Regions from separate parts of the Streptomyces sp. NPDC021019 genome, predicted to be linked through region 2. Evidence: riboswitches for the same ligand, from Rfam matches in the RefSeq annotation. Region 2 holds a riboswitch; each other region holds the start of a gene.
The links. Region 2 has a riboswitch for cobalamin ahead of ACH4RG_RS11175 (cobalamin biosynthesis protein). Riboswitches for the same ligand answer to the same signal wherever they lie in the genome.

Region 1 (3,920 bases), on a different contig from region 2:
GACGCCCTACGTCGAGTCCAAGCTCGTCGCCCCGGCCTCGCTCTTCGCGACCAAGGAGGAGAAGGCCGAACTGGCCGCCGCCGGGGTCGGCCCCGAGGGCGGCATCCGCAAGGAGGCGGCGGAGACGGGGAGCCGGACATGACGGTCGCGGATGTACGACGGGTGGCCGGACGGATCCGCTGGTACGTCCGTGAGCTGACCGGCGAGTCGACGTACGACCGCTATGTCGCGCACGCGAGGACCCATGATCCGGACACGCCGGTGATGAGCCGTCGCGCCTTCGAACGCAGCCGCATGGACGCCCGCGAGGCGGATCCCCGCGAGGGCTTCCGCTGCTGCTGAGCGCACCGGCCGAAGCTCGGGCCGCCGCACCCCTTCCCGGGCGCGGCGGCCCCTTTTCGCGCCCTCGCACCGGCCCGGGCGCCGCCGAATTCCCGGTGCGCGGAGCCCTCACCGTACGAAAGGATGTGCCCATGACACCGCATCCCCGGCCGCCCCGGCCGCCCCGGCACCGCCCCGTACTCGCGACCTTGGCGCTGGCGCTGAGCCTGGCGGCGGCGACGGGCTGCGGCACCGAGGTGGCGCCCGACGCGGAGGCGGCGCGGAGCGGATCGGCCGACCCCGCGCCCGACCGGGCGGAGCTGGAGGCGCGGGCGCTGGCCGCGCAGACCGTCACGGAGCACGTGTGGGTGACCGAAGTCCCGGGGTACACCCTGGCCCGCCAGTCGGTCGGGGTGATCGGCGACGACGGGTTCGGCAGCGTCTACACCACGCCCGACGGCGGGCAGATCCAGCTGCGGGTGGAGCGCCGGGCACACGCCGGGGCCGACTGCACGAAGGACCCCGCGCCCGCCGGCGGTCAGGAGCCCCTGAAGACGTGCGAGCGGGACGGCGAACAGTGGTACCGGGCCACGGAGTCGGGCCACGCCTACGCGCGGGAGCAGGGCGGACTCGTGGTCACCCTGAGCGGGGCGCCCGAGGAGGTGGACCGGGCGACGCTGCGGTCGGCGGCGCGGGCCGCCCACCGCGCCGACGACCACGAGCTGGACCGGGTGCTGCCGCCTGCCGACGAGACCGCGCGGCGGCAGCCGGTCGAACGCGGCGACCTGCCGCCGGTGGGCGACGGCGCGCCCAACAACGACGTGGGAGCGAGCGGCTGACAGGGGAGCGAGCGACTGACGCGGGAGTGAGTGGCCGACGTAGAGGCGAGTGGCCGACGGAGGAGCTGACGTGGGAGCGAGTGGGTGATGGACCTGACGATCAGGGCGGCGGAGCCCGCCGAGTACGCCGTCCTCGGCGGGATCACCGCCGAGGCGTATCTCGGCGACGGGCTGCTGGACGGCGGCCCGCAGGACCCGTATCTGCTGAAGTTGCGGGCGGTGGAGCAACGCGCGGCCGAGGCCGAGGTCCTCGTCGCGCTCGACGCGGACGGGGCGGTGCTCGGCGGCGTGACGTATGCGGCACCCGGCACCCCGTGGCGCGACATCGCCGGTCCGGACGAGGCCGAGTTCCGGATGCTGGCCGTGGCCCGCGAGGGGCGCGGGCGGGGCGTGGGGGAGGCTCTCGTGCGGGCGTGCGTCGAGCGCGCCCGGTCCGCCGACGGTGTGCGGGCGCTGGTGCTGTCGACACAGTCGGCCATGCTCGGAGCCCATAGGATCTACCGTCGGCTCGGCTTCGCACGGACCCCCGGACGGGACTGGGAACCGGTGCCGGGGCTACGTCTCATGACCTTCCGGCTGGAGCTGGAGGCACCCTCCTGAGGGGCGCGTTGAATCGTCGCGACACAACATGTGGGGGCCGCTTCATCCGGCGGCCCCCACATGTATGCTCGACCTCGCTGTCGCCGCAGGGGAATCCGGTGCGAATCCGGAACTGTCCCGCAACGGTGTGATCGGTGTGCATGTGCACACCCGCAAGTCCGAAGACCTGTCGACAGCGCGTCCGGCTCGACCGAACCGGACGCCATACGTCCGGGTCTCGCGGATAGGCCGGTGGACGCCGTCAGCTGTGCCGCCCTGCCCCGGGTTTCGCGCTGCCCGGCTTCCCCGCCTGCCGCCGGCCCCTGCCGAGCGAGGGAAAGCCCAGTGACCATCGCGCCCGCCGATCCGGTTTCAGCCACCGAATCCGCTGCCTCCACCACGTCCGGAGCAGGCACGAACGACGGACCCGGGACCGCCCTGCTGCGGACCCTGACCGACCTCACCGTCGATCTTCCCGACACCGACCCCGGACGGGTCGCCGCCGCCGCGCTGCGCGGACGCAACGCCCGCTCCGACGAGGCCGAGCTGCGCTCGCTGGCCACCGAGGCGGCCGCGGGGCTCATCTCCGAGGACCCGGCGTACTCCCGGCTGGCCGCCCGGCTGCTGACCCGCACGATCGCGGACGAGGCCGCGGGCCAGGGCGCGACGTCCTTCTCCGCCTCGGTCGCCGTGGGCCACCGCGAGGGCCTGATCGCCGACCGCACCGCCGCGTTCGTCGCGCTCCACTCGGCCGCCCTCGACCAGCTCGTCGACCAGGCCCTGGCGGACGGCGCCGACGACCGCTTCGGCTACTTCGGTCTGCGGACGCTGCACAGCCGCTACCTGCTGCGCCACCCGATCACCCGGCAGGTCATCGAGACCCCGCAGCACTTCATGCTGCGCGTGGCCGCGGGCCTCGCCGAGGACGAGTCGGTGCGGGCGCTGGACGAGGTCGCCGCGCTGTACGGGCTGATGAGCCGGCTGGACTACCTCCCCTCCTCCCCCACGCTCTTCAACTCCGGCACCCGGCACCCGCAGATGTCCTCCTGCTATCTGCTGGACTCGCCGAAGGACGAGCTGGACTCGATCTACGACCGCTACCACCAGGTGGCGCGGCTCTCCAAGCACGCGGGCGGCATCGGTCTGTCGTACTCCCGCATCCGCGCCCGGGGTTCGCTGATCCGGGGCACCAACGGGCACTCCAACGGCATCGTGCCGTTCCTGAAGACGCTGGACGCCTCCGTCGCGGCGGTGAACCAGGGCGGCCGACGCAAGGGCGCGGCGGCGGTCTACCTGGAGACCTGGCACGCGGACATCGAGGAGTTCCTGGAGCTCCGCGACAACACGGGCGAGGACCAGCGGCGTACGCACAACCTGAACCTGGCGCACTGGATCCCGGACGAGTTCATGCGCCGGGTCGACGCGGACACCGAGTGGTCGCTGTTCTCCCCCGCCGATGTGCCCGAGCTGGTCGACCTGTGGGGCGACGCGTTCGACGCGGCCTACCGGGCGGCCGAGGCCAAGGGGCTGGCGCGCAGGACGATTCCGGCGCGTGAGCTGTACGGCCGGATGATGCGGACCCTCGCGCAGACCGGCCAGGGCTGGATGACGTTCAAGGACGCCTCGAACCGGACCGCGAACCAGACCGCCGAGCCGGGCCGCGTCGTCCACTCCTCGAACCTGTGCACCGAGATCCTCGAAGTCACCGACGACGGTGAGACGGCCGTCTGCAACCTGGGGTCGGTCAACCTCGGCGCGTTCGTGGCGGACGGCTCGATCGACTGGGACCGGCTGGACGCCACCGTGCGGACCGCCGTGACCTTCCTGGACCGGGTCGTCGACATCAACTTCTACCCGACCGAGCAGGCCGGGCGCTCCAACTCCCGCTGGCGGCCGGTCGGCCTGGGGGCGATGGGGCTCCAGGACGTCTTCTTCCAGCTGCGCCTGCCGTTCGACTCGCCGCAGGCCCGCGCGCTCTCCACGAAGATCTCCGAGCGGATCATGCTGGCCGCCTACGAGGCGTCCTGCGACCTCGCGGAGCGGTCGGGTCCGCTGCCCGCCTGGTCCGAGACCCGGGCGGCGCGCGGGGTGCTGCACCCCGACCACTACGACACCGAGCTGAACTGGCCGGAGCGCTGGAACGCCCTGCGCGCCCGGATCGCGAAGACCGGCATGCGCAAC
Region 2 (3,920 bases):
CCGGCTCGAACGCCTTCACGCCCTCCGACAGCGCCCGCTCGATGTCCAGCGCCCCCACGAGCCGGTCCTCGGACGCGCCCACGGGCAGCTCCACGGTCCGCGCGGCCCGCGACACACCGGCGGCCTCCGCGTGCGGCGCGTCGGGACACGCCGGATCGGGGGAGAGGGGATCGCAGGAGAACCTGCACCCCGGCACGACGGAGACCTCCGGCACGAGGGCGGCGAGCGCGCGCACGGCGGTGGACTTGGCGGTCCCCTTCTCGCCCCGTACGAGCACCCCGCCGACAGCCGGACTGACCGCGTTCAGCAACAGCCCGAGCCGCAGGTCGTCCTGCCCGACGATCGCGGTGAAGGGATACGGCGTACTCACTTGGCCTCCTGGTCGACATGAACAACAGCTGCTTCCCCGAGCCCTTGGGGCCTTGCTCCAGCGGACCCGGCAAAACCAAGCCCCTCCGGCGATCGAGGAGCGGGGTCCGGGGCAGCGCCCCGGCTCGCCGCACCACCCGCACCCGTACCCGCGTCGGCCCCCGGCAGGACCGGCGCCCCCGGGGGCACGAACGGCAACCCCACCGGCGCACCCCCCTCGATCAACCGCCACAACGCGTCCGTGTCCGCGTGTTCCTCCACCAGATCCCCGAGCCGATCCAGCTGCTCCTCCCGCAGCACCCCGAAACTCGTGTCCGGCGCCGGCACGAACCGCCGCCCGGCGGCCCGGGCCACCTCCACCAGGAACCGCCGCCGGAACGCGTCGCTCTCCAGCGACCCGTGCCAGTGCGTCCCCCACACCGCCCCCACCCGGCACCCGTCGAGGAACGGCTCCCCGCCCCGCACGTCGGCCACCCCGTGGTGGATCTCGTACCCCTCCACCGGCTCGCCCAGCGCCGAACCGACCGGCCGCGCCAGCGTCTTGGCCCGGTCGAAGCGGATGCGCACCGGCAGCAGCCCGAGCCCGTCCACGACGCCGGCCCGCGACTCCACCTCGTCCTCGATCCGCTCGCCGAGCACCTGGAACCCGCCGCAGATGCCCAGCACCGGCAGGCCCTCCGCGGCCCTCCGCACCAGCGCATTCGCGAGGCCACGCTCGCGCAGCCAGGCCAGCGCCTTCACCGTGCCGCGCGTCCCGGGCACGATCACCAGGTCCGCGTCGGCCAGCTCCTCCGCCCGGTCCACGAACCGCACGACGACGCCCGGCTCGGCGGCCAGCGCGTCCACGTCCGTGAAGTTCGACATCAGCGGCACCGCGCAGACCGCCACCCGCAGCACGTCCTCGCCGTGCGGGGGAGCCACGACCGACTCCCGTACCGCACCCCGCAGGGACACCCGCAGGCCGTCCTCCTCGTCGATACCGAGCCCGTGGGCGAACGGCAGCACCCCGTACGTCCGCCTCCCGGTCAGCCCGTGGAGCATGTCCAGGCCCGGCTCCAGCAGCGAGACGTCGCCCCGGAACTTGTTCACCAGGTAGCCCGCGACCAGCGCCTGGTCCTCGGGGCCCAGGAGGGCCGTCGTCCCGAAGAACGACGCGAAGACGCCGCCCCGGTCGATGTCCCCGACCACCAGCACGGGAAAGCGGGCCGCGCGGGCGATCCCCATGTTCACGATGTCGGTGCGCCGGAGATTGATCTCGGCGGGGCTCCCGGCCCCTTCGCAGATGACCGCGTCGTACGTGGCCCGCAGCTGCTCCAGGCAGTCCGTCACCGTCCCGAGCAGCGTCTCCTGACGGCCCCCGTGGTACCCCCGGGCGCTCATCTCTCCCACCGGCTTGCCCATCAGCACGACCTGGCTGGACCGGTCACTGCCGGGTTTCAGCAGCACCGGGTTCATCAGGGCCGTCGGCTCCACCCCGGCGGCCTGCGCCTGCATCGCCTGGGCCCGGCCGATCTCCGCGCCCTCCCGGGTCACGAAGGAGTTCAGGGACATGTTCTGGGCCTTGAAGGGCGCGACCTTCACGCCCCGGCGCACCAGCCACCGGCAGATGCCCGCCGTGACGACGCTCTTGCCCGCGTCCGATGTGGTCCCCGCGACCAGCAGACCGCCGCTCATACCCGCTCCCGTTCCCGTACCGCGTTCCGTGCCGGACCGTTCATGACCGCCCCCGCCCCCGCTGCCGTCCTGCCGACGACCGTCCCGCGACCACGCGTCCCGCGACCGTCCGCCCCGCCACGCACACTCCGAGGGCCAGCATGCTCACCCGGCGCGACAGCCGTACCGCGCGTTCGATGTCCGCGCCCCGCACGTCCCGCCCGGACTCCCCGTTCAGCACCGGCCGGTGCTCGACGCGCCCCGCGTACGCCAGGGTCCCGCCCAGCCGTACGCCGAGCGCCCCCGCGAACGCGGCCTCCACCGGCCCCGCGTTCGGGCTCGGGTGACGCCCCGCGTCCGCCTTCCAGGCGCGTACGGCCTCCCTGGGCCGCCCGCCGCCCGCCACGGCCAGCGCGGCCGTCAGCCGGGCACCGGGCCACCCCGCGAGGTCGTCCAGACGGGCCGAGGCCCATCCGTAACGGCGGTAGCGGGGCGACTTGTGGCCGACCATCGCGTCGAGCGTGTTCACCGCCCGGAAGCCGACGAGTCCCGGCACCCCGCCGATCGCCCCCCACACCAGCGCGCCGACGACGGCGTCCGAGGTGTTCTCGGCGACCGACTCGACGACCGCGCGGGCGATGCCCGGACCGTCCAGGGAGTGCGGATCACGCCCGCACAGGTGCGGCAGCCGCTCCCGGGCCACCTCCAGGTCCCCGGCGGCCAGGGCACCGCCGATGGCGCGGGCCTCCCGCCCCAGCGACGTCCCCCCGACGACGGACCAGGCGGTGACGGCGGTCAGCGCGACGGCGAGCGCGGGGCGTCCCCGGACGGCGCGCGCGGTCAGCGCGGCGGCCCCCACGGCGCCTCCGGCGCAGACGAGGGTGTGCAGCGCGCCCCGGCCCCGGTCGTCACGCCACAGCAGGGACTCCACCCGCGCGGCGGCGCGGCCGAATCCGGCGACGGGGTGGCCCCGGCGGGGGTCGCCGAGCAGGGCGTCGGCGATCAGCCCGGCCGTGGCGCCGTACGCGAAGACGCGGTCGGCACGCACGGATCAGCCGGTCGCGGGGAGAGGCGTTCCGGCGCGAGGGCCTGTCGTGGGGGGCACAGGACGGGGTGCACGGCGGCCGGGCATGGCGTATGTCCTCACTCAGGGTCCGCGCCCTGGTTCGACGTGACCGGCGACGAGAGTCTCCTGGCTTCCGGATCCGCGGTTCCCCCGGCCTTCCAGCCCGCGTGAGCGGGCCGTGACGTTCCGGTGTGGGGGAGCGCTCCCCGGTGACAGTGGCGGGACCGCGCCGGATTCGCACCGGCTTCCTCTGCTGTCGCCGTAAATGGCTCCGGCAGTCCACCACGCCCCGCGAACAACCGTCAACTCGCTGTTGACCTGCGGGGCTCCACTGTGCGCAGACACACATCGGGCCGGACACACGAGAGTGTGTCCGGCCCGAAGAGGGGGCGGGGTGCGGAGTCAGGCGACGATCAGGTAGATCCCGTACGCGACCGCCGCCACGCACGCCGCGAAGCAGGTGTACGCGCCGGTGCGCGCCAGCGCGACCGACCCTCCGGCGGCGCTGCTTCCGGCCGTGGCGGACTGCTTGGAGAGGGCGACGATGCCCAGGGTGAAGAGGCCGACCAGCGCGACGGTGACCACGAGGCTGACACCGAACACGGAGGCGAGAGCTGCCCAGTCGATTTTCATGCTGATCTGTCCTTACACCTTGGCCGGCGGCCGTGCCGGGTCGTCGGGCGACGGGGCCGGGGCCGGGATGGTGGTTGCGAGGTCGGCGGCCGGGCCGCCGACGGGCGGCGGCTGGACCGCGGCGATGGCGGTGGTGACGACGCCCTGGGGCTCGCCCTCCCCGTCCGTGTCGTTGACGTTGGTGTGGTCGACCGGCTGG
Region 3 (3,920 bases), on a different contig from region 2:
GCAGCGGGCCGCCCCGGGCCGGGGCGGCCTTCTCCAGCGCGTCCAGGACGATCGCGGTGAGGGCCCGGAGCCGGCCCGGACCGTGCGCACCGCCCGCGACGAGACCTTCCCACGGTCCTTCCGGGCCGGGAGCCGGCTGCGTTCCGTCGCTCACGCCCCACGCTCCATGGGGAGTTCGCAGGACGGCAGGCCCTGAGCACGCAACATGGCGAAGTCCTTCGGTCGGAGTGCGCGGCGGGTCGTGCGGGTGTGCCGCCCCGCACGCGGGGCGGCACCGGTCGCGGAAAGATCCACAACCGGGCATTCGCTGGTTAGGCTAACCTAACTCCGGCCGTGCGAGAGAATGCGCCGCCGCCGCACGGGGCGACCCATCGGCGTCCGAACTACCTTTCCCCCGAGCGTAGTCGGGACGGAGCCGACGGCCCATGCCGACGTGAGTGCGGCGGCGCCCCGCCCGCCTGCGCGGACGCGTCGAGACAGGCCCCGGCCGCGGGCGCCCTCCCCGGAGCCGTACGGGCAGGGGCCCGGTGCGGGAGCGGTGGCGACCGCTCCCGCACCGGGCCCGGGTCACGCCGCTCCGGTGGGCAGTTCCGCGCGGATCTTCCGCGCGGCGGCGACCAGGTTCTCCAGGGAGACCCGGGTCTCGGGCCAGCCGCGGGTCTTCAGGCCGCAGTCCGGGTTCACCCACAGCCGGGTCGCCGGAATGGCCTCAAGTCCCTTGCGCAGCAGGGACGCCGCCTCCTCGGCGCTGGGGATGCGCGGAGAGTGGATGTCGTAGACGCCCGGGCCCGCCTCGCGGGGGTAGCCGTGGGCGGCCAGTTCGCGGGCGACCTGCATGTGGGAGCGGGCCGCCTCCAGGCTGATGACGTCGGCGTCGAGGTCGTCGATGGCCTGGACGATGTCGCCGAACTCCGCGTAGCACATGTGGGTGTGGATCTGGGTGTCCGGCCGCACCCCGGAGGTGGCGAGCCGGAAGGACTCCGTCGCCCACTCCAGGTACGCGGCGTGCTCGGCCGCCCGCAGCGGCAGTGTCTCGCGCAGCGCGGGCTCATCGACCTGGATCACCGAAGTGCCGCTCGCCTCCAGGTCGTTCACCTCGTCCCGCAGGGCGAGGGCCACCTGGCGGGCGGTGTCGCCGAGCGGCTGGTCGTCGCGGACGAAGGACCAGGCGAGCATGGTGACCGGGCCGGTGAGCATGCCCTTGACGGGGCGTGCGGTCAGCGACTGCGCGTACGTCGTCCAGCGCACCGTCATCGGCCCGGGGCGCGAGATGTCGCCCGCGAGGACCGGCGGCCGGACGTATCGGGTGCCGTAGGACTGCACCCAGCCGTGCTGGGTGGCGAGGTAGCCGGTGAGCTGCTCGGCGAAGTACTGCACCATGTCGTTGCGTTCGGGCTCGCCGTGGACCAGGACGTCGAGTCCGGCCTCCTCCTGGAAGGAGAGGACCTCGCGGATCTCGTTCTTGATGCGCTCCTCGTACCCGGCCTCGTCGATCCGCCCCGCCCGCAGGTCGGCGCGCGCGGTGCGCACGTCGGTGGTCTGCGGGAACGAGCCGATGGTGGTCGTCGGCAGCAGCGGCAGCCCGAGGTGGGCCCGTTGGGCGGCGGCGCGTTCCGGGTACGGCTGGGAGCGGCGGCCGTCCGCGTCGGTGACGGCCGCCGCACGGGCGCGGACGGCGGGGTCGCGGGTGAGCTCGGCATCGGTACGGGAGGCCAGGTCGGCACGGTTGGCGGCGAGTTCGGCCGTGATGGTGTCCGTGCCGCCGCCCAGGCCGCGGGCCAGGACGACGATCTCCTCGGTCTTCTGCTGGGCGAAGGCGAGCCAGCGCGCGATCTGTGGGGCGATTCCGTGCTCGGCGTCGGCGTCCAGCGGGACGTGCAGCAGGGAGCAGGAGGCGGAGACGTCGACCCGGTCGGCGAGGCCGAGGAGGGTGCCGAGGGTGGCGAGCGACTTCTCGTAGTCGTTGATCCAGATGTTGCGGCCGTTCACGACACCGGCGACCAGGCGCTTGCCGGGCAGTCCGCCGGCCGCCGCGAGGTCGTCGAGGTTCCCCGCGCCGGACTCGGTGAAGTCCAGGGCCAGCCCGTCGACGGGGGCCTTGGCCAGGACCGCCAGCGCTTCGCCGAGCCGCCCGAAGTAGGAGGCGACCAGCAGTCGGGGCCGGTCGGCCTGTCCGCCGAGCTCGCGGTAGGCGCGGGCGGCGGCGTTCAGCTCGGCCGGGGTGCGGTCCTGGACGAGTGCGGGTTCGTCCAGCTGCACCCACGTGGCGCCCGCCGCGCGCAGGTCGGCGAGGACCTCGGCGTACACGGGAAGCAGCCGGTCCAGGAGGGTCAGCGGCTCGAAGCCCTCCGCCACCCCGGGGGCCGCCTTGGCGAGCAGGAGGTAGGTGATGGGTCCGACCAGCACCGGCCGGGGCGTCAGACCGAGGGCCAGCGCCTCCTGGAACTCCGCGACCTGCTTGGCGGAGTCGGCGGAGAACAGCGTGTCCGGCCCCAACTCAGGGACGAGATAGTGGTAGTTGGTGTCGAACCACTTCGTCATTTCCAGCGGTGCGACGTCCTGCGTGCCCCGGGCCATGGCGAAGTAGCCGTCGAGGGCGTCGGCGTCGACGGCCTCGCGGTGCCGCTCGGGGACGGCGCCGACCATGACGCTGGTGTCCAGGACATGGTCGTAGTACGAGAAATCACCGGTCGGCACCTCGTGGACTCCGGCCTCGGCGAGCCGCTGCCAGGTTCCCCGGCGCAGCCCGGCGGCGGTCTCCCGGAGTGCGTCGGCGTCGACGCGGCCCTGCCAGTAACCCTCGACGGCCTTCTTCAGTTCACGGTTCCGGCCCTGGCGGGGGTAGCCGTACACGGTGGCCTGCGCTGCCGCGGCTGCGGGCTTCGCTGTCACGTGACTCTCCTTCGCGAGCGTGTCTGCGGGACAGACCCCGGACGGGACGCGGACGCGAAGGGATGACGCCTCGGGCGGAGACCGGGACACGAGGAACCGTGTCCGTCCGCCCGATGGTCACGCCGACCCGCCCACGAGGTCACCGGGATCTCCGCACGCGAACGGTCGCGTGCGGGCAACGGGCAGGTCTTCGGACTCGCGGGCACGTCTGCCGGGGCGGACACCTAATGGCCGTCGCTTCCCAGACCCGGCCGGGCCCAGTGCGTATGACGGCGGTCGTTCCCACTCACCGCTGCGGGGCAGTCCCGGATTCCCACCGGGTTCCCTCTTACGACACCCCGCCTGGCGGACGGGGCGAACCAGCTGCGCCGATCAGCCTAAGCGGGCGCCCGGCCCGCGCACACCGTTGTTCACACTTCGGATGGTGACGTGGGACACGGGTCGGTGAACTCCCCCGACTCCGGCTCGGACCCCGTCGCGGCGGGACACACCATGCCGGGCCACGCCTGTTCTCCGCCCGTTCGGCCGTTCGTCAGCCGCGTGCTGACCACTGGTCAGGTCGAGCGCGTCCACTGGACGTGACAGTGACACAGATGTAACCGAATGGCGTAGGGACTGCGGAACCACCGAGCGTCACAAGCCGTTCTTCTTCCCACTACACGGCCGCCGACCCGCGGCGAGGCCGACCGAGGAAACGGAATACGCCAGATGAAGAAGACAGTCGGGTGGGCCCAGGACGGCGACGACTGGACGATCACCGTGAACGGCACGCTGTATCGCGCGATCGAACGACCGGCGGACGGCCGGGTGCACAACTACCTCGTGCGGGGCGACGACCTCACCGCCGAATGCCCGAGCCTGGGGCACGGGCTCGGCATGATCAGGGCGCACGAGACCGGGCGCTGAACAACCCTGACATCCCTGTCGGTCCGACGACGAGGTGCGGAGGTCCTCCCCGCCCGCGCCTCGACGTGGACCCGTCAGTCATCGGCCGTCAGTCGCCGCCCGCGCCGGGCGGTCGGCTCAGC

Region 1: linked by a shared signal. The riboswitch ahead of ACH4RG_RS08325 (ribonucleoside-diphosphate reductase subunit alpha) and the one ahead of ACH4RG_RS11175 (cobalamin biosynthesis protein) in region 2 are both predicted to bind cobalamin.
Region 3: linked by a shared signal. The riboswitch ahead of metE (5-methyltetrahydropteroyltriglutamate--homocysteine S-methyltransferase) and the one ahead of ACH4RG_RS11175 (cobalamin biosynthesis protein) in region 2 are both predicted to bind cobalamin.

The regions. Positions count from the first base shown of each region.
Region 1 covers NZ_JBIRQR010000001.1:1,785,799-1,789,718, reverse strand. Annotated here, with positions in the region: gene ACH4RG_RS08345 (carbon starvation CstA family protein) at 1-142, shown strand, start outside; gene ACH4RG_RS08340 (YbdD/YjiX family protein) at 139-342, shown strand; gene ACH4RG_RS08335 (hypothetical protein) at 474-1,160, shown strand; gene ACH4RG_RS08330 (GNAT family N-acetyltransferase) at 1,248-1,760, shown strand; cobalamin riboswitch at 1,813-1,949, shown strand; gene ACH4RG_RS08325 (ribonucleoside-diphosphate reductase subunit alpha) at 2,085-3,920, shown strand, end outside.
Region 2 covers NZ_JBIRQR010000002.1:54,029-57,948, reverse strand. Annotated here, with positions in the region: gene ACH4RG_RS11185 (putative cobaltochelatase) at 1-370, opposite strand, end outside; gene ACH4RG_RS11180 (cobyric acid synthase) at 367-2,043, opposite strand; gene ACH4RG_RS11175 (cobalamin biosynthesis protein) at 2,084-3,070, opposite strand; cobalamin riboswitch at 3,208-3,340, opposite strand; gene ACH4RG_RS11170 (hypothetical protein) at 3,491-3,721, opposite strand; gene ACH4RG_RS11165 (anion permease) at 3,734-3,920, opposite strand, start outside.
Region 3 covers NZ_JBIRQR010000006.1:2,918-6,837, forward strand. Annotated here, with positions in the region: gene ACH4RG_RS27235 (pyridoxal phosphate-dependent decarboxylase family protein) at 1-154, opposite strand, end outside; gene metE (5-methyltetrahydropteroyltriglutamate--homocysteine S-methyltransferase) at 568-2,892, opposite strand; cobalamin riboswitch at 3,077-3,223, opposite strand; gene ACH4RG_RS27245 (hypothetical protein) at 3,601-3,798, shown strand; gene cobF (precorrin-6A synthase (deacetylating)) at 3,887-3,920, opposite strand, start outside.